DNA from 3 places in the Paenibacillus sp. IHB B 3415 genome. Region 1 is predicted to be linked to each of the others. Evidence: riboswitches for the same ligand, from Rfam matches in the RefSeq annotation. Region 1 holds a riboswitch; each other region holds the start of a gene.
What was found. Region 1 has a riboswitch for cyclic di-AMP ahead of QW71_RS22125 (C40 family peptidase). Riboswitches for the same ligand answer to the same signal wherever they lie in the genome.

Region 1 (8,109 bases):
ATATTTTTTTGGCCCCGGACCCTCTCCTACGCCGTAAAACGGGCCATTTCCCGTATAAGCGACAAGAAACAACATAATTTGTATGCGCTTTCCCCGTTCTCTAAACTTACAATTACTGCTATAATCAGAGATATCCACAAAAAATATAAAGATGTAAATGAGGGACATGGGATGAAAGATACAGGCATGATCCGGAGTTTAGACAGTCTTGGTAGAATTGTGGTTCCCGTAGAAATCCGCATGACACGAAATATTGACATTGGGGATCCCATCGAGTTTTTTATTCTGAATGAGGAAATTATCGTCCTCAGAAAGTACACCTCCACAGAATGCACATTTTGCAGAAGCCTTGATCATGTAACCTATTATAAGGATCAATTCATTTGCAATACCTGCCTCAAAGAGCTGAGCGACCCCGGGCGCGGATCTGAAGAGATCACAATCTCTCCAGGCCCTGCAGAGGAGAACGCCGAACCTGTCCGCAGTGGACGGAGAACGAAGACGGAGGAAATGAGCCAGCGGCTGGAGAAAGCGATGGAGGACCACCCCTATGCCAACCAGAAGGAGCTTGCCGAGGTGCTCGGAATCAGCCAGGCCAGAGTAAGCCAGTTGAAGCGCAAGCTAAATACTGCCGGCAGAGTGACTCCGTAGCAGTGCATATCCCATCATCTTATACATAAGGCTTGGCCCTCTGCAAACAGAGAGCCAAGCCTTATTTTTTGATATGCATGTCCGTTCAGCTTACTACTCCGACAATGCCGCTTTCAGCTCGTCAGGCGAAGCGGCCCACCACTCTTCATTATGGGCGATCAGCAGTGATTTCAGCGCTTCCCGCTCCGTAGACCCAAGTCCCTCCACAATAATCTTCCGTTTCAGGGCAGCATCCAGCTTATTGACATGATCGGCAAGAATCTTCCAGCCCCGGCGGGCTTCGGAATCGATCCACATCTCACAGGCGGTAATTCCGCCGTAGAACTGGCCCTCCGGTGTACGGTCCACAGCGACCCAGACCACCCAGACCTGTCTTCCTTCCGGAACATCCTCACGGTTCACGGAGAATTTAATCCCCTTCTCCACTTTGCTCTTGGCATGCATGGCACCGATATCGATAACGGCGATACCTTGATCAATAATAACAGGCGATACATTACCCAGATCAATGGAGCCTGCGCCGAAGCCTTTATGCTTACTCTTGGCATTCACAATATTCAAGGCAATCTGCTTTTTGCCCTCTGGTTGTACGTTATCCACAAGTGCACACCCTTTCCATTCACTAATTATTTAATTTTAGCTAATAATGCGCCGATTGCAAACATATACATCCCGTAGATGCTTGTCACGGGAGGAATCACAGTATGAAGCCACATTCATTAAGGTATACCCTCATCTTCGCAGCTCTGGCTGTTCTCACCTTGCTTGGAGGCGGAATATGGTTTCTTTCAGGGCACAGCCCTGCCGTATGGACTGCCTCTGCCCCAAAAGAGGCCAAGGCCCCCGCCGTCCTGCCGCAGCAGCAAATTGTGCAGTCCACTCTTCCGGAGATCACTCCGCCTCCAGTGTCGGAGGTTTTAAGCCAGCGTGTGGTGGAATATCACATGGATGTTCAACTGCTGGCCGATACGGGAACCTTAACAGCTTCCGAAACGATGACCTGGACCCATCCGGGCAAAAAACCGGTCCAAGAGCTCTATTTTCACCTTTACCCCAATGCATTCGCTTCCGGCAATACAACCTTTATGAAGGAATCCGGAGGAACGCTCCGGGGCGACTCCATGCCTGCGGGCGGATACGGCAGCCTGACGCTGACGGATCTGCGGACCTCCGAGGGTATTTCGCTAATGCAGCGCACCCAGTATGTGCAGCCTGACGACGGCAATGTGAATGACAAGACCCTGCTTAAGGTCCACCTGCCCCAGCCGGTAAACGGTGGTGAGAGCGTAACACTCAAACTCCAGTTTGAGGTCAAGCTGCCGAAAATATTCGCCCGTATGGGAACCGCCGGCAACTTCGTCATGGCCGGCCAGTGGTTTCCCAAGCTCAGCGTCTACGAGCCTGCAGGCACAAGGGGAGCACAGGAAGAAGGCTGGAACCTGCATCAGTACCATGGCACATCCGAGTTCTACAGTGACTTCGGTATTTACAATGTAACCATCTCCGTCCCGTCCGATTACAAGGTTGCCGCCACCGGATTTCCGGTGAAGAACGCGCGGCTGGTGCAGGACCGCAAAATCTATCAGTTCTACGCAGATGATGTTCATGACTTTGCCTGGGCGGCATCGCCGGATTTTGTGGTTGCGGAGAAGGCCTTCTCCGCGCCGCAGGTGCCCGGAGTAAAGATCAAGCTCTATCTGGACCCGCTGCATAAGGATCTTCAGGAGCGCTATTTCCAGGCCGCAGAGGCTGCCCTGACCGCCTTCAGCAAATGGTACGGCCCTTATCCTTACTCCACCTTATCCATTGTTGTCCCGCCTGAGTCTGGCAATGGGGCCGGGGGGATGGAATATCCGACGCTGATCACTGCCTTCGGTGCTGCCGAGGCATCACCCGGCACTTCGCTTGAGCGGACCGTGATCCATGAGATCGGTCACCAGTATTTCTATGGTATGGTTGCCAGCAATGAATTCGAGGAGGCGTGGCTGGACGAGAGCTTCACCTCATATGCCGAAGACCGGCTGATGGAGCAGGAATATGGCGTTGCCTCAAGCCTCCCGCTGCAGTCCAGTCTGGTCTCCTCTTCGCAGCCGCTCAATCTGGAGACCTGGAAATACACCGGAGATGACGCCTACACGCGCAATGTCTATATCCGGGGCAAGCTGGTGCTCCGTGACATCGAACGGTTAGCAGGAGCCAAGAACATGGATGCCATTCTCGCTGCCTATGCCCGTAAATACCGCTTCAAGCATCCCTCGACCGCTGACTTCCAGAAGATTGTGGAGAATGTGACCAAGCAATCCTGGCAGACTTATTTTGACCAGTATGTCTACAGCGGCGGTGCCCCTGATTTTGCAGTAGACGACATCAGGCTCACGGCCAAACGGGGCGGCGGCAACGGAGCGGGCATTCAATATGATGCGGTAGTTGAGGTAAGCAACAAGGGCAGCCATTATGGGGATGTCCCTGTAAAATTCATTTTCTCGGACGGGTACTCGGTACAGCAATACTGGAACGGCGAAGGGAAGACAACATCGTTTGAATTATCGTATAAAGCACCTCTGGTCTCCGCCGAGATTGATCCGGGGCATTCCATACTGCTGGAGAGCAAGCATCTCAATAATTTCAGAATGGCGGAGCTTGAGCACAATACTCTTTCCCGCTGGACGCTCAGTGCGACGACACTGCTTGAAACCCTGCTCGGAACTCTTGTCTGGTGAGGTGAAGGATTGTGAAAATTTGGATAACCCGCGGTTGGCACAGCATGAAAGAGCAATTTTATATTCTGATTCTGCTATTTATCTACCGGCTGTTCTGGGGCTACTTCATGTATAAATTCATTAAAAGCGCCGTCGTTCCGGTACTGCTGCGGTATCCGGATGCGGATGCCGGCGGCAGTAGCATAGGCAGGCTGCTCTATTACATTGAGGGGCAGGCTGCGCTGCACACGGACCCGGACGTCCGGCAATGGCTATGGCTGCTCCTGGCACTGACTGTGTTGCGGCTGCTCCTCTCCCCCTTTATCCGGGCGGGCCTGCTGCACGAGCTTCACCAGGAGCGCGCCGGGGAGCGCGGACTGTTCTTTTTTCCCGGGATGAAGCGTTACGGGCTGCCTGTCCTGCTGTTCAGTCTCGTTGAATGGGCGCTGGCCCTACTGCCGCTCTATTGGCTGCTGCCGAAGATGTACCGTCTGCTTCTGAACGGCATTCTCGATTATCCGCAGCTGCTGACGCTCGTGCCTTATGTGCTGGGCTGGCTCATCTATCTCTTCCTTATCCGCAAGCTGCTGCTGTATATGCAGTTCGGTTATACCGCCGGCACGGGCATGTTCACTTCGCTGCTGATCTGTCTGAAGGTCCTTCTGCACTCCATCGGGATATCCGTCATTATGGGCGCAGGAAGTCTGGTGACGCTGATCCTCTGCGGCGCTGCGGCGCTCTTCTGCCCCGGCCTCCCGGCCCTGCTCCTGCGCCAGGCAGCCCCCCTGCCATCCACTCTATTCAAAATGTGGGGCATAGCCGCGCAGTATCATCTCTGGTCCAGTAAATCATTTCCACAATAATTGGCCGCCAAAACGGCATACTAAAAGAGTCATCGCCCCTCTGGTGAGGTGCATGACTCTTTTTTGTTTACAGCTGCGATAAGTGCATTTGCAAAACTTTAAATCCTTTGGTACAATGATGCCTGTACTACTAGTAACAAATTTGTAATCTTTCAAATGGAATTAAGCAGCTATGTAACCGAGCCTTTAACCTTATGTCGATATGTCACTATTCTGGTGCACAAAACGCCGAATTCCCAGCACCGGGGAGTGGGGGAACCATATTTTGGGTGAATTGATCTCGCTTTAGAGGGGTCATAGGGGAACCTTCTACCGAATCCTTAAGCTAACCTCGCAGGCCTTGGAAGGAGTACATCTTTTGAGAAGTCAGAACTTTAAGAAGAAATGCACCGCAGCAGCGCTGGGTCTTGTGATGGTATTTACACTTGGAGCGGGCAGCGCTTTCGCAGATTCCAAAATGGATACTGTGATCTCAAAAACCATTGGAACGTCATATAAAACCGGGGGCACCAGCACCAGCGGCTTTGATTGTTCCGGATTCACCAAATACGTATTCAAGAGTATCGGCCTTACCTTGCCGCGCACCTCTAAGGCACAGTTCAGCGTTGGAACAGCCGTATCCAAGAGTAATTTGCGTTCCGGTGATTTGGTATTCTTCAATACCCTGGGCAACGGAGTTTCCCATGTCGGTATTTATGTCGGCAATGGAAAATTCGCACAATCCTCCACTTCGCGTGGTGTAACCATCAGTTCGCTGAGTCAGGCATACTGGGCCAACCGCTACGTTGGCGCTAAAAGAGTGATGAGCACAACAGCCTATCAAGCTGTCGCTTACGATTGAACCCTTGAACATTTCCTCGAATATTTGTACCTCTAACATCTAAATGTAACTTATACGAGCCCGGTTTTGATTATTGCCGTAATCATTTCCGGGTTTTTCCTTTTCCTTATTCTACCTTTTACACTCATCTGCAGGCCCTGAAACACCTTTTTATCCCAAATCCAAAGAAAAATTCATCAATAGCTCACCCGCTGCGTAAATATGAGTCTTTCTATGCAGCTATAACTCTAAAAAACGCAAAAAAAATGCATTAATATGTTATAAGTGATTGCCAAGCGCCTTAGTCTTTGCTACAATTATCGCAGTGAGCTTTTAGTAACATTTTTGTAATTATTGAATCGCTTTTAACAAAGGTTTTGTCATGTATTGAATAACAGCTAATCCTAATCAACAGTCGTGCCGAGTTCCCTAAAGATTTAGGGAAACGGGGGAACCAACTTTGGGTGAATTGACCTCCTATTCTAAGAGGGGTCATAGGGGACCTTCAACCGAACCCTTAAGCTAACCTCGTAGGCATTTGGAAGGGGTATTTACTTTTGAAGAAGAAGCTAGCAGCCGCAGTACTAAGCTTTTCCATCATCTTCACCATTGGAGCAGGAAGCGCTTTCGCGGATTCCAAAATGGATAAAGTTATCGACAAAGCCATCGGGACCAAATACGTATCCGGCGGTGTATCCACGAACGGTTTTGATTGCTCCGGATTTACAATGTATGTTTTTGATAAGATCGGCATTAACCTGCCTCACCAATCCGGCTCCCAATATGAGATGGGTACTGCTGTATCCCGCGATGAGATGAGACCGGGCGATCTTGTATTCTTCAATACAAGCGGCAAAGGCATTTCCCATGTCGGTATTTATGTTGGTGACGGTGAGTTCGCACATGCTTCTTCCTCGCGTGGTGTAACCATCAGTTCCCTGAGTGACAGCTACTACGTCAACCGCTACGTTGGCGCCAAACGGATTATGAGTACAGATGCTTACAAGACTGTGGCTGCGGATTCCGAAGACAATGACGATGTGCAATAATTTGTCCTAATATAAGCGCTTTTCCAGGATTTTTGCCGAAATCTTGGAGGAGGGCTTATTTTTTTGTCTATAAAATTACTTACCCCGCTCTATATTTGTAAAACATCAATTTCGCTCTTTCATAAAATATTTATTGGCGTTTGTCAAGTTCCGGTCTTTCTGCAAGGTTTTTGCGTCGAATCCGGCTCGTTTTGTATATAATATTTATAGAATGAAGTAATGTTCCCTTGAAAGGAGGCCTCCGCTTATGATAAGTTCCCCGGTAACTTTTTATGTTGTTCCTATGGAGTCGCAGCATGCTGCTGAGATCTGTGAGTGGAACTATAGGCCCCCGTATAATATTTACGGCTGGATGCCCTGGGAGCAGATGCAGGCGCTCGGTGTTGAATTCGGTGATCCGCAGCTGCGCAGCGAGCAATACGTTTCCGTCGTGAACGGACAGGGAATCCTGTGCGGCTTCGCCCAGCTGTTCCCTATGGAGGGTGTAGTCCGGCTCGGAATCGGCATGCGGCCCGATCTGTGCGGTCATGGCATGGGACATCTCTTCATGAAGGCCATCGTTCAGGCGGCTCTGCAGCGTTATCCGGAACGGGAGATCGATTTGGAGGTACTGACGTGGAATCAGCGGGCCATCCGTGCTTACCAGAAATGCGGATTTACCATAACGGATACTTATGAACGCAGAACTCCAACTGGCGATAAACCATTTTATTGTATGGTCTATGAGAAATAGCATTCCACTTCTGTATGTTTGCAAATTTTCCAGGAGTTTCGTTCATTTTTTTGACACAAATACTATGATAACGCTTCACCATCCAGTATAATGAAGGAAGCAGCTTACATGGAGGGACGGATGCAGATGCAGAAATGGATCATGAGCGGTTTGTTTTTTGCCGCCTGTGCCTTTGCCGTGGTCTTAATGTTTACCCTGCCCGGCAAAGCCGAGGTGGCTGAAGAGAACAAACCTACAATGCCTGAGGTTGTGCTGGACGCAACCAGCGCGGAGGCCCTGGTGAAAGCCAACTGCATCACCTGCCACGGGGATCAGCTTCAGGGCGGTGTAGGGCCGAACCTGCAGCAGGAGGGCGCACAGCATGACGCGGCGCAGATTTACAGCATTGTGACCAAAGGCCGCGGGCAGATGCCTTCCTTCAAAGACAAACTAGCCCCTGAGGAAATTGCGAATGTCGCGTTATGGCTGGCCGAGAAGAAATAATAACATGCCCAAAGGTAAAATGCCCGCTGCAAAGGATACCTTGGTATCCCTGCACGGGCATTTTTATGGATCAGGCGGTACTGTCATTTCCATAAGGATCTTGTCCTCTAACGGTTTTTCTCAAAAGCCTCGTTAATTTCATTGGCCTGGCGTATATCCAGCTTCTCCACATCTACAGGCAGACGCAGGATAACGGTCTTGTAATCAATGGTGATGTGCGGGTGATGGTCGAACGCTTCCGAGATCGCAGCAACCTCATCCACAAAAGCAATCCCCTTCATATATTCATTGAACATATATTTGCGCACCATAATATCCTGTTCCAGTTTCCAGCCTTCCAGCTTGCCGATCTGCTCCCGCAGTTCTTCCTCTGTAAATGGCAATTTGTTTCCTCCCTTGCTTAATTAGCTATATCACAGCAGTCCTGTCTTTCAAATAAAACATCCCTCAGCTTCTTAAAGTCCAAGGGATGTGCCGGGCCAAAGATTTTTTTCGATTTAATGTATTCTTAAATCCCGGCAAATAGTACTTCTCATCCCAATTTTAACATGGGCTGATGCCTGGGGACAAACTCCGCTCCGCAGCTGCCTCCGGGCTACACCAGAACGACCGACGCCAAATCCTCGTCGCCGAGCAGAATATTGATGCGGTGGGTTTCTTTATCGTACATTACAACACCGCTTCCGACCTTAATCACCGGCTCATTGCCCAGTGCGTAGAACAGATCCTCCGCAAGCGCCTCCCAGACCTCCAGCTTCGACTCCTCCGGCAGGTTCTCCCACTCCTCTGGCTCCATTTCGAAAAAAATATA
Region 2 (8,109 bases), on a different contig from region 1:
ACTACAATAAGAAGATTGAAGAATTGTCCAAGGGCAATCAGCAGAAGATGGGCTTCGTCGCTGCCGTCGTCCATAAGCCGAAGATTCTGATTCTGGATGAAGCCTTCAGCGGCCTCGATCCGGTGAATGTGGAGCTGCTGAAGGATACAGTCAGAGAGATGCGGGATCAGGGCACGAGTATTCTTTTCTCAACCCACCGGATGGAGCATGTGGAGGAGTTATGCCGCAATATTACGATTCTCGACCGCTCAAACACCGTAGTTCAGGGAGACATCCGTGAGATCAAGAAGGGTTATCCGCGGGAAGCAGTCGTACTGCGTACAGCCGGGGAAGTGAACGGGCTTGCGGAGATTGCCGGAGTCACTGCAGTGGAGCGCCAGGAACGCGGATATCTGCTGTCCATCAGCGAGATTGGCGCAGCACAGCGCATTCTGCAGCTGGCCATGGCTCAAGGCGAGGTAGAGCATTTCGAGATTAAGGAACCGACGCTAAACCAAATCTTTATCAGGGCGGTGGGTGAATCTAATGAATAAGATGGGGAGCATTATCAACTTCACATTCAAGAACAAGGTAAGAACGAAATCCTTCATGATTACAACATTAATTCTGGTGCTCCTGCTGAGTATCGGGATGAATATTCCTTATCTGATCAAGGTGTTTAAGGGAGAAGACGGTGCCAAGGAAGCTACGCAAATCGGAGTGGTTGCAGAGCAGGGCTTCCGGCCTGCCGAACTGCTTCTGGCGTATACACCACCGGCTGAAACAGATGCTCAAGTCGAATTCACAGCTTATACCTCCGCAGATGATGCTGCGCTGAAGCAAGGGCTGGAAGACGAGAAGATTGAGGGTTATCTCTCCTTTGCTTCAGAGGGCAGTGAAGGGGTACCGCCGGTTACGTATCACAGCAAAGACGGGGATATCAGCGACAAAGTGCAGAGTTATCTTCAAACTGCTTTGCAGCAGGTGAATACCGGACTTATTGTCGGCGATAAGCTGACGGAGAGCCAGGTAGCTGCGATATTTGCTCCGGTCTCGATTGGCACAGAACAGCTGAACGCCGATGCAGCAGCATCTGCATCAGAAGAAGGAGATGCCAAGCCGGTCATTAACTATGTCGTTGTCTATGTCCTGCTGATGCTGTTCTTCATGTCCGTGATGATGACAGGCAACATGATCGCCGCTGAGATTACCTCGGAGAAAAGCTCGCGTATCATGGAGATTCTGATCACCAGCGCATCACCATTAACACAGATGTTCGGCAAGGTCATCGGGATCTTCCTCGTCGGCCTGCTGCAGATCGCCATTATATCCGCCAGTATCGCTGTCAACCTGATGCTTCCGCACAATTCCGGCATCCTATCTGATTTCAACCTAGATCTGGGACAGCTGAATGCCAGCATTCTGGTGTATGGATTTATCCTGTATATCCTGGGTTACTTCCTGTACGCTCTGATGTATGCAGCTGTCGGTTCGATTGTCAGCCGGACAGAGGATCTGGGGCAGGCAGTTATGCCTGTGATGATGGTGGGCTTCGTCAGCTTCTACCTGCCGCTGTTCAGCATCTCGAACCCGGATACCCTGCTGGTTAAGGTAGCGAGCTTCGTTCCATTCACCTCTTCACTCAGCTTGCTGCTGCGGATCGGCGTGGGGCATGTGGCCTTCTGGGAGATCATAGTCTCGCTGGCAATCCTGCTGGCAACGACCTTCGTCTTCGGCTGGCTCGCCGCCAAGATCTACCGCACCGGCGTCCTGATGTACGGCAAGCGTCCTAGTATTAAGGAGATTAGAAAAGCGATGAAGGCTTATAAGATCTAAGGAGTGGAAGTTATGGATAAAAAGCATCAGCAAAACACCGGATTACTGTTTGCAGCTTCTTTTCTTTCACTAACAGCGGGCCGAATGCTAGATTCTAACGGAAGCAACCTGATAGATTTCACGCAAGGGATGCTCACGGGTATAGGCATTGTGGGTATGGTGGTGACCATCATAGCCTTTGGCAGATATCAGAAGCGCAGCCAGTAAATATAGATCAAAGCCCATTCGCCGGTGGAGGCGGGTGGGCTTTTTCTACTTATGCAGACAGTCTTGGTGAGCGCTATCCTACCTTTTTACATTTTACAATTAAGAAGTTTATGGAAGGTTTGTTTTTCATACTCTTACCGGGCTCATCTATTTCTGATATCTCGACCAGGCCATAGTTGGCAAAGTCTTGTTGAATGGAGTCAGCATCATAAAAAAACATGTTCACTCGGTCCATGATCTCGAAATAGTCTGTATCCAGTTGGACGCCCTTACCGTACATTGGAGCTTTTTTGGATACCGTTGTAAAGACCATATATCCACCCGGCTTCAGCTGATTATAACAAGCCTGAATGAACTTCTCCCGCTCACGCTGATCCAATAAGTGAATCAGGGCATAGCAGAATATACCGTCATAGAGCTTATTGTCAAAAGGCATATCCGTTACCGAGCCGTGGTAAACATTCATATCCAGCCCGCGCTGCCTAGCCAGATTAATCGCTGTTTGTGAAATCTCAATACCTGTAACATCTATCCCATTATCCATAAAAACCTTAGCATTTCTGCCATATCCAATACCGGGAATCAGGATGTCTTTAACATTCTTTTCGTGGAAAAAATCCTTGGTTAGGATGGCCGAGTCAGAAGGTTCAAATCCCCACATCGTTTGTTTTTCTATGAAGCTTGCTTCCCAAAACTCCGTCATAGCCCGATCTCCTTTAATCACACTAAATAGTTATTACAGACACATTATATCTACGATAAAACTGATTTGCAATGTTATTGTTAATCCTCGTATTTAAACAGATAGACTTTTGTGAAGCGGACGGATATTATGTTAGATGGATTTAGAACGATTAAGCAGCAGAAGCTAAGTGATGATCCGGAGCTGAACAGTGTGGTAGTTAGCTACCTGGATGATTTCAATGATATCTATAAATGGAGTGAGTATGCATCGGATGATTTCATCGCGAAAGTGTACATGTGGTGTTCCGGAGATACCTCAGAAAGTAAGACGATAGATGAAATGAAGGCTCTGTATGCTGAAATCAGCAAGGAGACGGCAAATATAACAGATTACGAAATTAATGAAATGAATAAAATAAACGCTGATGAATACGAAGTGGTAGTGTACAGGTCCTGGGATAACGGGAGTGATGATACCGCTGTCTATTCAATGATTAAAATGGATGGGGTATGGAAGGTGGATGACCGGTATTGATGAAACGGGCTTATGAATAATGCTGTTCTATAGAGTGAGTACAAACCACCCCAAACTGGTTAAAACCCCGCAGATAGTGTACCTTAGTAATATTAGTAATTAGGAGTGGTGATTTTTTGTGAAAAAAAGTAGACAAACCCCCGTGCTGGTCGTGGTCTCCATCCTGCTGATCATTATCAGCAGCCTGATCCCGTCGGACAAATCAACCTGGCTGGGGGCACTGCAGACCATCTTGCTGGGCGTCGGGCTGCTCGGATGCTGCATGGCTTTTTGGCGGTTCGCCAAGGGCGGCAAAGGTAAGCGCTGATTTCTGGCACTGGAACGGATAGCATAGCATAGCAAATGGAGAGCCGTGGCGGATGCTGCGGCTTTTATTAATATGAACGACGTCAGCGGATTTACTCTATGCAGCGCTTGCTACGCGGACTGAGAGGACCTTATTTTGTGAAAAAGCCTGCTTTTTTGCTCGTTGCGGACTCAGGAGCGCTTATATTGTTCGATGGAGCTCAAAATGAGGCGAAACTGGTTAGTTAAGGTCCTCTGAGTCCGCATGGATCGCTGAATGGCCTGACCGGACGAAATAACGGATCTACAGTCCGCATGGATCGCAGCAGCATGGTTGATTCTATTGGTGCAGGCCCCAGCAGCTTGCCCTATCCCGCCGATGGGCGCGGGACAGCTGGCCGCACAGCAGCCATCTGTTCGCGAATCCCTCTGAGCTGCGCTTTCAGCTCAGGAACGCTTCGCTGCAGGATGAGGCTGATCTCGGGCAGCGGCAGCTGGATGCCGTACCATAAGGCGCTGGCGATCTGATCCTCCCAGGTGAGCAGGGCAGAAGAGCAGCGGCCGCGGTCTTGAGCAACCAGCGAGCATTGCCGGATGCATTCCCTGTAGGCGGCAAGGGAGTAAGCATCTGCTTGGATGCTGCCCTTGAGCCACGGCTCAGAGAGTGCCGCGAATGTGGCAATTGCGGCTTGATCGGCGCGGGCGCCTTTCTCCAGCAGGAGACAGCTTAGCGCATAGATGGTTCCGCTATATTGCTCAATATAGCTGGTGAATCCGGCAGCGGGAACTGCATTGGACGATAATGGGTCTGGCATGTGGACACGTTCCTTCCTGAATGTGGGCGATTTGTAGTTTGATTATGTAGTTGATTGGTTTGCCGAAATGCTGATCCGCCGGAATAAGTGCGCAAAAAACCGCAGACAGAGGAGGACCTCTGCTGCGGTTTTGTTACAGGCGTAAGAAGCCTGGGGCAAAATCGTGGCGGATCAAGATCTCTCTCTTTACGCTTACGGGGTTAGCTGTCGGATTCGGACGGTGAGAGTCGCCCTACCTTTTGAGACTGCGCAATTGAAGTCTCCTTCGGATTCACCCCAAGTAGGCCTGCGGCCTGATGGTTCCCCCGTTTTCCGCTTGGCGGAAATTCAGCGTGCATTCATAGTTTCGTTGGTAACTTTCAACACGAATCATACCCTTTCAGGATTGTCTTTGTAAAAATGGAAAAGAGTGCTTCTGCGCCGGATTTGCAATAAATTGCTGCTTCGCAAGGAATATTGGAGACTAAAACCATATATGTGGCCGATTATCATCCGTTTATCTCGCTCAATCGCCGTTTTTTATTTTTGGGAGGCAGCGGTGAGGGAACTTCGGAAATATTAATGCGTTAGACGGAAATGCCGCCGATAATGAATTTTTGAAAAATATCGTATTAGTGAGATATCGGGCGATAATGAGAGTTTGAAGATAAAGTAAGCGTTACCCGTCAGGAAAATGGATTCTTGATTGTGTTATTAGAGTAATTATGGCGGTTTACAAATTGCACCTGAATTAGAGCCTGATTTTACGAAAAGTGTATCCTTTCTAGCCCCGCAAACGATACATCCCGGAGGGCAAATTCCCCGTTTCCCGAACGCTTGACTTGGACCGGCGGCCACCGCATTGCCGTCGCAGACGTGAACTTTGAGCGCCGCGCCTATGAGAAATGGACAGCCTACGGCCAGTCGAAGACCGCCAATGTGCTGTTCGCCCTTGAACTGGACAAACGCGGGCAAGCACATGGTGTCCGGGCCTTCTCAGTGCATCCCGGCAGCATCCTGACCGATCTGGCCGGCATCTGCCTTATGACGAGCTGCGCGGCATGTGAGGCTATGACAGGGGTTACATTCCCGGCCTGACAGATCTGAACAACAAAAATGGTGCCGGCCCTGTAAGAGGGCGGCACCATTTTGCATAGGGGAATAATCATTAATGAACAGCTGCCTCAATAAGCTCCTGAAGCTCAGGAAGATTGAAGCCCTTGACAGCCCGGTCTCCGGATACGGTGACTGGAACACCCATGAAGCCCAGCTTCTCGACTTCTTCCTGGTAAACGGTACTGGTCATCACATCTCTGACTTCGAAGGGAATGCCCTTGCTCTCAAGCAGCTGCTTCACCTGATTGCAGTCGCTGCAGCCGGATGTGGAATAGATGATTACGTTCTGGCTCATTGCTCCACAGCTTCCTTGATGGCGCCACGGGTGATTTTCCAGTGGGAAGTGTTCCAGCGGACCTCACCATCCTCCAGCAGGAAAATCTGCGGCGATTCATGCTTAATCCCGAAATCCTCGGCAATCTGATTGGAGACCGGACGGTCTTCGATAACATGTACAATGGCGGCAGGCGTGTCGGAATTCTGTGTATAGGCCTGGAACTCCTCATTTGCTTTGGCGCTGATCGGGCAGGTGGTGCTGTGCTTGAAGAGCAATTTTTTGCCGGGTTGCCCTACGTATTGTTGCAGTTCATCCAGTGTATGGATTTGTTGAATAGACATCAGAGGATCACCTTCCTGGAATAGAATTTAGAAAGCATCTTGTCAACAATTGTGTTGTTAACAACTATTATTCTTGATTGTAACATAGTTCAAAATTAAAGCAAAAGAATGTTCAGCAGGCTTATCCCCTCCCTTGCAGGATGTTGATAAAGGCTAATTGCCATGCTAATGTGAGAGTGATGCAGCAACGCTCTGCGCATAAATAAGCAGGTATGAGGGGGGGGCAATTCATGAAAAGGGTCGCTTTTGTAACCGGTGCCGACCGCGGGCTCGGGTTTTATCTGGTACGCTTTCTTCTGGAGAATAAATACACAGTGTTTGCCGGCCGGTATTTACCGGAAGCGGAGGCACTGGAGGTTCTGAAAGCGCAATACCAGGACACGCTGATGCTGGTCCCTCTTGATATCGGCAGCGCAGAGAGCGTGAAAGAGGCAGCGCGGAGTATTGCGGGCAGTACGGGACACATCGATATTATTATCAACAATGCCGGTATTATCCACCAGGCGGACAATGCTACAATGCTCGTGGATATGGATGATGAGGCCATGGCGCAGCTCTATAATGTGAATACGCTCGGCGCACTCCGGGTGAGCAACGCGTTGATGGGACTGCTCCTGCAGGGTAAGCAGCGGCTAATTATTAACATCTCCTCAGAGGCAGGCAGTATCAGCCGGAACAAAAGAATTAATATGTACGGCTACTGCATGTCGAAGGCGGCACTGAATATGCAGTCTTCGCTGATGCACAATCATCTGCTTAAGCTGGGCGGACAGGTGATGGTCTTCCATCCCGGCTGGCTGCAGTCTTATATGCACGGAGAGAAGAATATGGAAGCGCCGATTCCTCCGGAGGAATCAGCGTATAAGATTATGAATATCGTACAGGTTCATAAGAAGTATCTGGGCGAGGAACCGGTGTACATCGATCTTGACGGCAATCTCTGGCCCTGGTAACAGCAGCGGACTTTTGTGGGATAATGGATTAAGCAATAATAGATGATTTACTTTGCACAAGAGAGGTGTGAATGCAATGACTTCCTTCAAAGCACTTGCGTTTGGCAGCTATACCGAGGTTAAATATCATCCGTTCACGGGAGTTGACCGCGAGATCGAGCAGCTGCTGGAGCCGGAGTTTCAGGTCGTATCGACTGAGGATTACGGGCTGATGAACAAGGAACAATTGTCCGACTGCAAGCTGGTGGTCTCCTATACTGAATTCTCTGATGAGAAATTATCCGCTGCGCAGAGCGGTGCACTGCTGTCTTATGTGGCTGGCGGCGGCGGTCTGCTCGTAGTGCATAACGGGATCTCCCTGCAGCGCAATCAGGAGCTCGGCGTAATGCTGGGCGCCCATTTCACCCACCATCCGGACTATACCGCGCTTCATATGACGATTCCGGGCCGGGAGCATCCGATTATGCAGGGCATCAATGACTTTGTGATTGAGGATGAGCCGTACTATTTTGAGCAGCTGCCATACTTCGAATCAACCATTCTTGCAGAATATCCCCATGGAGGGGCGATGCGGCAGGCGGCTTGGTGCCATGAATTCGGACAAGGGCGGGTAGTCTACCTGATGCCTGGCCATCATCTGCCTTCCTTCTCGGTAGAGCCGTTCCGCCGGATGATCCGCAGAGGCGGGTTATGGGCAGCCGGACTGCTGTAAGATAATGTGGAGACCAGCTTAAGTTATGCTTAGGCTGGTTTCTTTTGTTTATTCTAAAAAAACACCTTGACCCTGACACTAGTGTCAGGGTTTATACTAAGAGTAGACCATTTCTCATGAACCCCGGGGAGAATGCCATGAAAATAGGTGAATTAGCTACACTTACGGGCGTAAGCGTCCGTTCATTGCGATATTATGAGCGTCAGGGACTGATCAAACCGCTGCGCCAGGACAACGGGTACCGTGAATACTCTCCGCTTGCCGTGGATACGGTGGAGACGATTAAGCTGTATTTGAATCTTGGCTTGTCGACAGAAGAGATTGCCGGATTCCTGAACTGTGTTCTGAAGAATAAAGAGGCATTCTGTGCGGAAGTGATGCCGCTGTACC
Region 3 (8,109 bases), on a different contig from region 1:
AAGTGCAAAAAAATACCTCCCGCGCTAACGGGAGGCCAAGGAGATATAAAAAGGTTAGAATTAACAATTTGATTAGTTCCTATTATAACCTATTTGTTTTAGTTTGTCACAGGGGTAGGGATAGCAGAAATACATTCATGACAAACAATTTTACCTTTGAAATAGGTTACATTCTCAGCATTCCCGCAGAAAATGCAGGCAGGCTCATATTTCTTAAGCATGATCCGCTCACCGTCCACGTAAATTTCGAGCGCATCTTTTTCTCCAATACCCAGTGTGCGGCGCAATTCAATTGGAATAACGACCCGTCCAAGCTCATCTACCTTACGTACAATTCCTGTTGATTTCATCATTACAATCGTTGCTCCTCTCAATTATCAAAAGCGTCAATATTCGACATTGTTCACTGTTTTATGATATTTATCATACCAACCATTCCCAAAACAGTCAACCTTTTTTGAGGCGAATTTTAAGGAAACTTTGAAGGAAACATTCATACCGCCATTGGTTAGGCATATATCCCAAAAAGAACCTCGAAAATATTTGTCGATTTGTAAATTGCTAATTTGTCATAATTCGACAAAGTACGACAATATTTATTATTATAACTGTAATTCCACCCTATTTCTATGGATATTATTCAAAGGAGTTGATCTCATGAAGCAACCGCTGACAGAAGAGAAGGTATTTAAGGATCCGGTTCATAACTACATTCACGTCCAGGACACCATTATCTGGCGTCTGATTAACACCAAGGAGTTCCAGCGTCTGCGGCGCATCCGCCAGCTTGGCACCTCTTATCTGACTTTCCATGGCGCAGAACACAGCCGGTTTTCCCATTCGCTTGGTGTTTATGAAATTACCCGGCGGATTATATCGCAGTTTGAACGGAGCGGATATAAGGATTGGATGCCTGAGGAGAGTCTGCTTACCCTGTGTGCGGCGCTGCTGCATGATCTGGGACATGGCCCGTTTTCCCATTCTATAGAAGAAGCTTTTGAAATGGATCATGAGGACTGGACCTGCCGGATCATTCTGGAGGATACGGAAATCACCGCTATTCTGCGTGATGTAGCTGAGGATTTCCCTAATAAAGTAGCCTCTGTGATCTCCAAAACGTATGAGCATGAAATTGTTGTCAATTTGGTGTCGGGGCCGCTGGATGCGGACCGGATGGATTATCTTTTGCGTGATGCCTACTATACAGGAGTGAATTACGGAACCATTGACATTGACCGGATTCTGCGGATGCTGCGCCCCTATGACGGCCGGGTAGTTGTTAAAGAATCCGGCATGCATGCGATTGAGGATTACCTGATGTCACGTTATCAGATGTACTGGCAGGTCTATTTCCATCCGGTAACACGCAGCTCGGAAATTATTCTGCGCCAGATTCTCCGCAGAGCCAAGGAGCTGGTGCAGGGGGATTATGGTTTCCGGTTCATGATTGAGCCGCTCAGTGATTTGTTCCGCGGGGATGTAACGGTGGAGCAGTACCTGCTGCTGGACGAGGCTTTGATGCAGACAGCCTTCATGCAGTGGACGCTGGAGAAAGATGAAATTTTAAGCGACTTGTGCAGCCGATTTATTCATCGTAAACTGTATAAATATGTGGAGATGGAGCATCTGGATACAGAGACAATTGACGAAATCCGCCGCAGCTTTGCCGGTGCCGGACTGCGTGCTGATTATGATCTGGAAATCGATTTTCCGACAGATCTTCCTTATGATGTATTCCGTCCGGGGGATGCTTTTGACAGCAAACAGATTCTGCTTCTGGACCGCCATGATAAGCTGCGGGAGATCTCAGAGGTATCGGATATTGTACGCTCAATCAGCGGGATTCACCGAGGCAGATATCATCTCTATTTCCCGCAGGACAGGCTGCAGAAAGCCCTTCCACAGCTGCCGCCCTCCATCGCAGATATTTTTGCAAAATAACCTAAAATACTTGTAATTCATCATAGAAATCAAGGCGGAAAGGATGAAATATAATGCAGTTATTCGACACACATACCCATTTGGATGCTCCGCAATTCGACGAGGACCGCGAGGAGGTAATCGCCCGGGCGCTGGAGTCCGGAGTCAGTAAAATGATCAATATCGGCTTCAACCGGGAGACGATTCCGACAACGATGGAGCTTGCAGAGAAATATGATTATATTTATGCAGCGGTGGGCTGGCATCCCCAGGATGCATTCAGTATGAAGGAGGGCGACCTCGAATGGATCGCCTCGCTTTGCAGCCATCCCAAGGTAGTGGCCATCGGCGAGATCGGACTTGACTATTATTGGGACACTTCTCCTAAGGATGTACAGCATGAGGTATTCCGCAAGCAAATCGGCCTGGCACGTGAACTGAAGATGCCCATCTGTATCCATAACCGCGATGCCCACGAGGATGTAATCCGGATTCTGCGGGAGGAAAAAGCGGGTGAGGTTGGAGGGGTGATGCATTCGTTCTCCGGCAGCTGGGAAAGCGCTAAAATGTGTCTGGATCTCGGCTTCCATTTGTCCTTCGGGGGACCGATTACGTTTAAGAATGCCAGGGTGCCCAAAGAGGTGCTCGCCCAGACTCCGCTGGACCGGCTGCTGATCGAAACGGACTCCCCATATTTGACTCCGCACCCCTTCCGCGGCAAGCGAAATGAGACCGCACACGTAAGACTGGTAGCGGAGGCAGCGGCGGCAATAAAAGGGATTGATTTACAGGAATTGGCTGAAATTACGTATGCGAACGCACTGGAACGATTTGGAATTGTCTGAAAACGGGAGAAAAAGCGGTGAAAAATGAAGTATAGCCGATATATTAAACTTTTATAGTCTAAAAACGGCTGAATATTACAATATTTTAATCATTTTTTTACGTAAACGTGGTTGAATCGTCCTTTACAACATGCATCAAAACAGGATATCATCTTTTCAGTGCAGTGAGCTGTTGTTACTGTGACAGTCACTATTTCATGGATCGTCTCGCTGAGTCTCCGTATGGAGAACGGGGGAACCAATAAATGCCCTGCCGCATGCCCGTACATAGAGTACAACACAGAATTGCCGCAGACTTTATTTGATTTCTTCACGTGGTCTTTGGGGTGAATTTGAGGGCAACCGCCGTGAGCGGGTGACCTGAGATAGGGCGTCTCTCTTATGCCCGAACCCGACAGCTAACCCCGTAAGCGCAAGTAAGAGAGGAAACCTCGTGCATAAACATTCCCGCGTATTCGACACCGGAGAAGCCACGAAAGAGTCCTCTGTGAACTCTTTTTTGGGCTTTTTTTGTTTTGAATAATGCGGATGTTCCCGGCATACTGTTATATAACAGATATCCGGAGTAGCTATGCCGAGCAGGCGATCCATGAGCAGGAAACGCTGGAGCAATGCGGGCGTATCCTGTTGCAATCTCAAACCTAGTTTCGTCAGAAATGATGCAGTCACCTTGATATAACTTGGACGACGGGGCTATGTAAGGAGGATGGAGAGAGTGGGCGTATTCCAACCAGAGGTATCCCATGATTCGCAATCATCCAGCAGGTCTTTCGCATTACGGTTGAAGCAAGTGAATCCTCGCGTACTTTCACTTGCAGGTGTGATATCGATTGTTATCGCACTGTTAATTCTGCTGTACGTACACGGTCAGAGCAATAAAGAAATTATTTTAGTTATAGACGGACAGGTGCAGACACTGGAGACGCGGGAAGCGCTGCTCAGTGATGTGCTGGCAAAGGAACAAATTTCGCTGCAGCCGTATGATGAGCTATCTATTGGCCTTAGTGATGAAATACAAGACGGCGACCGTGTCGTAATCACCCGTGCGCAGAAGCTTATGCTTACTGCAGACGGTGCAACCAAGACCATATACACCACCGAGGATTCGCTCGGAGATGCCATTACCAAGCTGGGTTACAGCCTGGAGGGCAATGATAAGATTTTCCCTTCGCTTGATACCGCAGTCACACCCGACATGGAAGTCAAGATTGTCCGTATTACCAAGCAGACCGTACAGCGGACAGTAAACTTGCCTTTTAAGGTCATCAAAACCGCAGACCCCTCTCTGTATAAGGGAGACGTAAGAGTTGCACAGGCAGGCAAGCCGGGCGCGATCATCCAGCATATCGAGAAGATATATCAGGATGGGGAGCTAGTCTCCATGAATATGGTCGGCAAGGAAGTTCAGACGGTAACCAAAGATAAGGTTATTGCTGTCGGTACCAAAGCGGTTCCGAAGCCTGTTGTAGCTGCTGCAACTACATCCAAAGCCACAACAACCTCCAAATCATCCAAAGTCAGCGCGAAGAGCAACAACGTCACGAGCAAGGCAGGCGTAGATTTTGAATACAAAAAAATGATCAAAAACGTATCCATGACGGCTTATTCCTCGGAAGAACCGGGAATTGGAACACGTACCGCCTCCGGCACACGCGTAACGGAAGGCCGCACTATTGCAGTGGATCCGAATGTAATACCAATTGGCTGGTGGGTGTACATTGAGGGATTAGGGTTTCGCCGAGCAGAGGATACCGGCGGTGCCATTAAAGGCAACAAGGTGGATGTTTACTACGATTCACTGAGCCATGCCCGTAATTTCGGCCGGAAGTCGCGGACCATCTATGTGATTGGACCTGTGAAGCCGGAGCTTAACTAAGCGGCAAGTCTTTTGCAAATTAGCGGTTTATAAGATATAGTGGGGGTAGCACTTACGGAATTTAGAGAGCTGCCGCTCATCACTTATACATTCTTTAGCCAAAAAGAAGGGGAGCGAATCCTCTTCTTTTTGCGTTTTAGAGTAAGGGAGTAAATTATTTATGATTAAAGAATTAATTGTCGTCGAAGGTAAAAGCGATACCGTGGCCGTCAAGCGGGCCGTAGAAGCGGATACGATTGAAACAGGCGGTTCCGCAGTGGACCGCAAGGTCATTGCGAAGATTACATTAGCCATGGAACGCAGAGGGGTTATCATCCTCACGGATCCCGATCATGCCGGAGAGCGGATTCGTAAAATTGTCTCCTCCAAGGTGCCCGGATGCAAGCATGCATTCATTCCGGAGAAGGACGCAACCCGCAAAGGGGATATAGGTGTGGAGAATGCTTCGCCTGAGGCCATCCGCCATGCGCTGGAGCATGTTCACACTTCTTTTGAAGGGGCACCGGCTGTAATTGGGCTGGATGATCTTATGGCCGCAGGCATGATGGTACACGCACAGGCAGCAGAGCGAAGAATGCAGCTTGGCAATCTGCTCGGTATCGGTTATTGCAACGGCAAGCAGCTGTACAAGCGTCTGGCGATGTTCGGTATTACACGCGAAGAGTTCGCGCGCGCGCTCGCCCAAATTGATCAGGGAGGCATTACTTCATGAGCGACACTCTGAATATCTCATCCCCAACTAGAACCAAAGCAATAATACAGCGGTACGGGTTTTCGTTCAAAAAAAGCCTGGGCCAGAACTTCTTGATCGACCAGAATATTCTGGACAAAATTGTCGATGCTGCAGGTCTGGATACTGCCGCAGGCGCACTGGAGATTGGCCCGGGTATCGGAGCCCTGACAGAAAGGCTGGCGATGACAGCAGGAGCAGTCACAGCGGTGGAGATTGACCGCAGACTGATTCCGATCCTCAGGGATGTCCTGTCACCCTATCCCCATGTAAAGATCCGCAATGATGATGTACTGAAGGTCAATATGCAGGAGCTGTTTGCCGAGGATTTCGCCGGTGTGGACCGGATCAGTGTAGTGGCCAACCTCCCGTATTATGTGACGACCCCTATTCTCATGAAGCTGCTGGAAGAGAAGCTGCCGCTTGATAACATTGTCGTTATGATCCAGAAGGAAGTTGCCGAACGTATGGCTGCTTCTCCTGGGGGCAAAGAGTACGGAAGCCTTAGTATTGCCGTCCAGTATTACAGCGAGCCTGAACTGGTCTGCATGGTACCCCGGACGGTGTTCATTCCGCAGCCGAATGTAGAGTCAGCCGTTATCCGTCTGAAGGTCAGAGAGCGCCCTCCGGTTGAAGTTGCCGACGAGAAGCATTTCTTCGATGTTGTTCAGGCATCCTTCACCCAGCGGCGCAAGACGATCGCCAATAACCTGAAGGCCCGCTACTTCGCTGAAGAGGGGCGTGAGCGTCTGGAGGTACTGCTGGCTGAAGCAGGGATAGAGCCGTCCCGCCGCGGAGAGACACTTAGCCTGGAGGAATATGCGCGGCTAAGCGCTGTCCTGCTGGCCGCAGGAATCGCATAATCAGCAGAAAACACTCCGGGTGATGAACCAACCGGGACCTTTGCCCATAACATGGGGTAGAGGTGGTGTTGTAATGAATTTAGGAGACTTGGTCATACGTAAATCTTATGGCGGCGATGTGACTTTCCGGGTAGAGAATATAGTGCAGAATAGAGCCGTCATCAAGGGGACGGAATTCCGGTTGCTGGCGGATTCTCCGCTGGATGATCTGGTGCAGGTGCCTCCTACCCGGATTACGGAGCGGGGGCAGCAGGCGCAGATCAAAGCCATAGAATCCCTGAGCTGGCTGCGCAAAGACCGCCAGGAGCAGAGCCAGCGCAGCGGAGAGAGTGTATCCGGAACCTGGACCCAATCTCCCAAGGAAGCTGCTTACTTTGAAGTGCCGGGTAAGGTGCTGCATTTGGATGGCGACGCGCTTTACCTGAAGAAAAGCCTGAGTCTGTATGAGCAGTTGCGCATACCCGCCGAAGGGCATCATATTCATGAGTCCAAAATGGCGGAGACCTTATACCGGCTGCTGCCCCGTGTGCGACCGGATATTGTGGTGATTACCGGTCATGACGGAGTACTTAAGCAACAGCAGGCTTATGATCTCTACAGCTTGAGCAGCTACAAAAATTCACAGAATTTTGTTGCGGCCATCCAGGTGGCCCGGGATTATGAGCGGAATTTCGATGCCCTGACGATTGTTGCAGGGGCCTGCCAATCGCATTTCGAGGCGCTGCTGGGCACAGGGGCGAATTTCGCCAGCTCACCGGGAAGAATACTCATTCATGCCCTGGACCCCGTCTATATTGCGGCCAAGGCTTCGTTCACTTCGATCCGCGATACGGTCAATTTGAGCGATGTATTGAACCATACCATTAGCGGCAACCAGGGAATGGGCGGAATTGAGACCCGCGGGAGCTTCCGTATCGGGATGCCCCGGCTGCAAAATCTTGCTACCCTGAAGGTGGCGCCTTCGGTGATGTAGCGGCAGATATAGAGAAGGAAGGATAAGCGATCCGGCTTATCCTTCCTTTTTTCGTGGGCAGATTTGCGTTCAGCATTACCGCTAACAAGGAGCTTAAGCCGGGACTTCGTGATGCTAAAAAAATTCCGTTGACAACTTTTTTAGCATCATCTATAATTATTTATTTGATTTGACAATGATTGTGAAAAGTTGTATAATGGACAAGGAAAGAGGTGGTCGTCAGGCAATGGCTAATAACGCGCTGTTGGAAATCAAACGCAGTCTCGAAGCTCACGTCGGTCATAAGATCACGTTGCGGGCTAACGGTGGTCGTCGCAAAACCGTTGAACGTACCGGTGTCCTGGAAGAAACGTACCCTTCTGTATTTATTGTCAAACTGGATCAGGAGCAGCAAACCTTTAAGCGAGTCTCCTATAGCTATGCCGATATACTTACTGAATCTGTGGAAATCACAGTTACCGAAGACGATGGGCAGATGCGGATTATGTATATTAAAGCTTAGCGTCACGGACAGTCTCCCTGCAGGGGGGCTGTTTTTTGTTTTTCCGCTGCATGACCTGTGCCCCTTGGCCGCATACTACATAAGCAGTAGCTCATCATCCAATAGCATAAAGGGAGGAATCCGTAATGAGCCGCAGAAGACGGGGCATGATGTCGGAGGAATTGAAGACAGAGCTGGCCAAGGAGCTTGGATTTTATGAAACGGTAGAGCAGGAAGGCTGGGGCGGAATACGGGCAGTTGATGCCGGAAACATGGTCAAGAGAGCCATTCAGCTTGCTGAACAGGCTGCACGGAAATCGTAACGCCGTAAGCTGGGGTCTGCAGTTGTAACCTGGGTATCGCCTGCTGGCGGTACCTTTTTCCAAATACAGGGGTCCGTAGAAGCTTGCTCAACTTTTGT

Region 2: linked by a shared signal. The riboswitch ahead of QW71_RS27150 (hypothetical protein) and the one ahead of QW71_RS22125 (C40 family peptidase) in region 1 are both predicted to bind cyclic di-AMP.
Region 3: linked by a shared signal. The riboswitch ahead of QW71_RS25440 (3D domain-containing protein) and the one ahead of QW71_RS22125 (C40 family peptidase) in region 1 are both predicted to bind cyclic di-AMP.

What each region holds. Positions count from the first base shown of each region.
Region 1 covers NZ_JUEI01000053.1:14,923-23,031, reverse strand. Annotated here, with positions in the region: gene QW71_RS22145 (AbrB/MazE/SpoVT family DNA-binding domain-containing protein) at 172-651, shown strand; gene QW71_RS22140 (YwhD family protein) at 745-1,251, opposite strand; gene QW71_RS22135 (M1 family aminopeptidase) at 1,356-3,371, shown strand; gene QW71_RS22130 (hypothetical protein) at 3,416-4,213, shown strand; cyclic di-AMP (ydaO/yuaA leader) riboswitch at 4,430-4,568, shown strand; gene QW71_RS22125 (C40 family peptidase) at 4,626-5,054, shown strand; cyclic di-AMP (ydaO/yuaA leader) riboswitch at 5,442-5,585, shown strand; gene QW71_RS22120 (C40 family peptidase) at 5,591-6,082, shown strand; gene QW71_RS22115 (GNAT family N-acetyltransferase) at 6,330-6,815, shown strand; gene QW71_RS22110 (cytochrome c) at 6,942-7,298, shown strand; gene QW71_RS22105 (4a-hydroxytetrahydrobiopterin dehydratase) at 7,406-7,681, opposite strand; gene QW71_RS22100 (hypothetical protein) at 7,894-8,109, opposite strand, start outside.
Region 2 covers NZ_JUEI01000071.1:23,131-31,239, reverse strand. Annotated here, with positions in the region: gene QW71_RS27180 (ABC transporter ATP-binding protein) at 1-533, shown strand, start outside; gene QW71_RS27175 (ABC transporter permease) at 526-1,815, shown strand; gene QW71_RS27170 (hypothetical protein) at 1,828-2,022, shown strand; gene QW71_RS27165 (bifunctional 2-polyprenyl-6-hydroxyphenol methylase/3-demethylubiquinol 3-O-methyltransferase UbiG) at 2,096-2,725, opposite strand; gene QW71_RS27160 (DUF4878 domain-containing protein) at 2,855-3,241, shown strand; gene QW71_RS27155 (hypothetical protein) at 3,360-3,548, shown strand; gene QW71_RS27150 (hypothetical protein) at 3,895-4,341, opposite strand; cyclic di-AMP (ydaO/yuaA leader) riboswitch at 4,515-4,684, opposite strand; gene QW71_RS40085 (hypothetical protein) at 5,197-5,418, shown strand; gene QW71_RS27140 (glutaredoxin family protein) at 5,489-5,731, opposite strand; gene ytxJ (bacillithiol system redox-active protein YtxJ) at 5,728-6,054, opposite strand; gene QW71_RS27130 (SDR family NAD(P)-dependent oxidoreductase) at 6,285-7,007, shown strand; gene QW71_RS27125 (ThuA domain-containing protein) at 7,084-7,719, shown strand; gene QW71_RS27120 (MerR family transcriptional regulator) at 7,857-8,109, shown strand, end outside.
Region 3 covers NZ_JUEI01000063.1:10,165-18,273, forward strand. Annotated here, with positions in the region: gene QW71_RS25425 (AbrB/MazE/SpoVT family DNA-binding domain-containing protein) at 99-353, opposite strand; gene QW71_RS25430 (HD domain-containing protein) at 658-1,941, shown strand; gene QW71_RS25435 (TatD family hydrolase) at 1,995-2,765, shown strand; cyclic di-AMP (ydaO/yuaA leader) riboswitch at 2,964-3,193, shown strand; gene QW71_RS25440 (3D domain-containing protein) at 3,481-4,641, shown strand; gene rnmV (ribonuclease M5) at 4,802-5,353, shown strand; gene rsmA (16S rRNA (adenine(1518)-N(6)/adenine(1519)-N(6))-dimethyltransferase RsmA) at 5,350-6,234, shown strand; gene yabG (sporulation peptidase YabG) at 6,308-7,207, shown strand; gene veg (biofilm formation stimulator Veg) at 7,434-7,709, shown strand; gene QW71_RS25465 (small, acid-soluble spore protein, alpha/beta type) at 7,835-8,011, shown strand.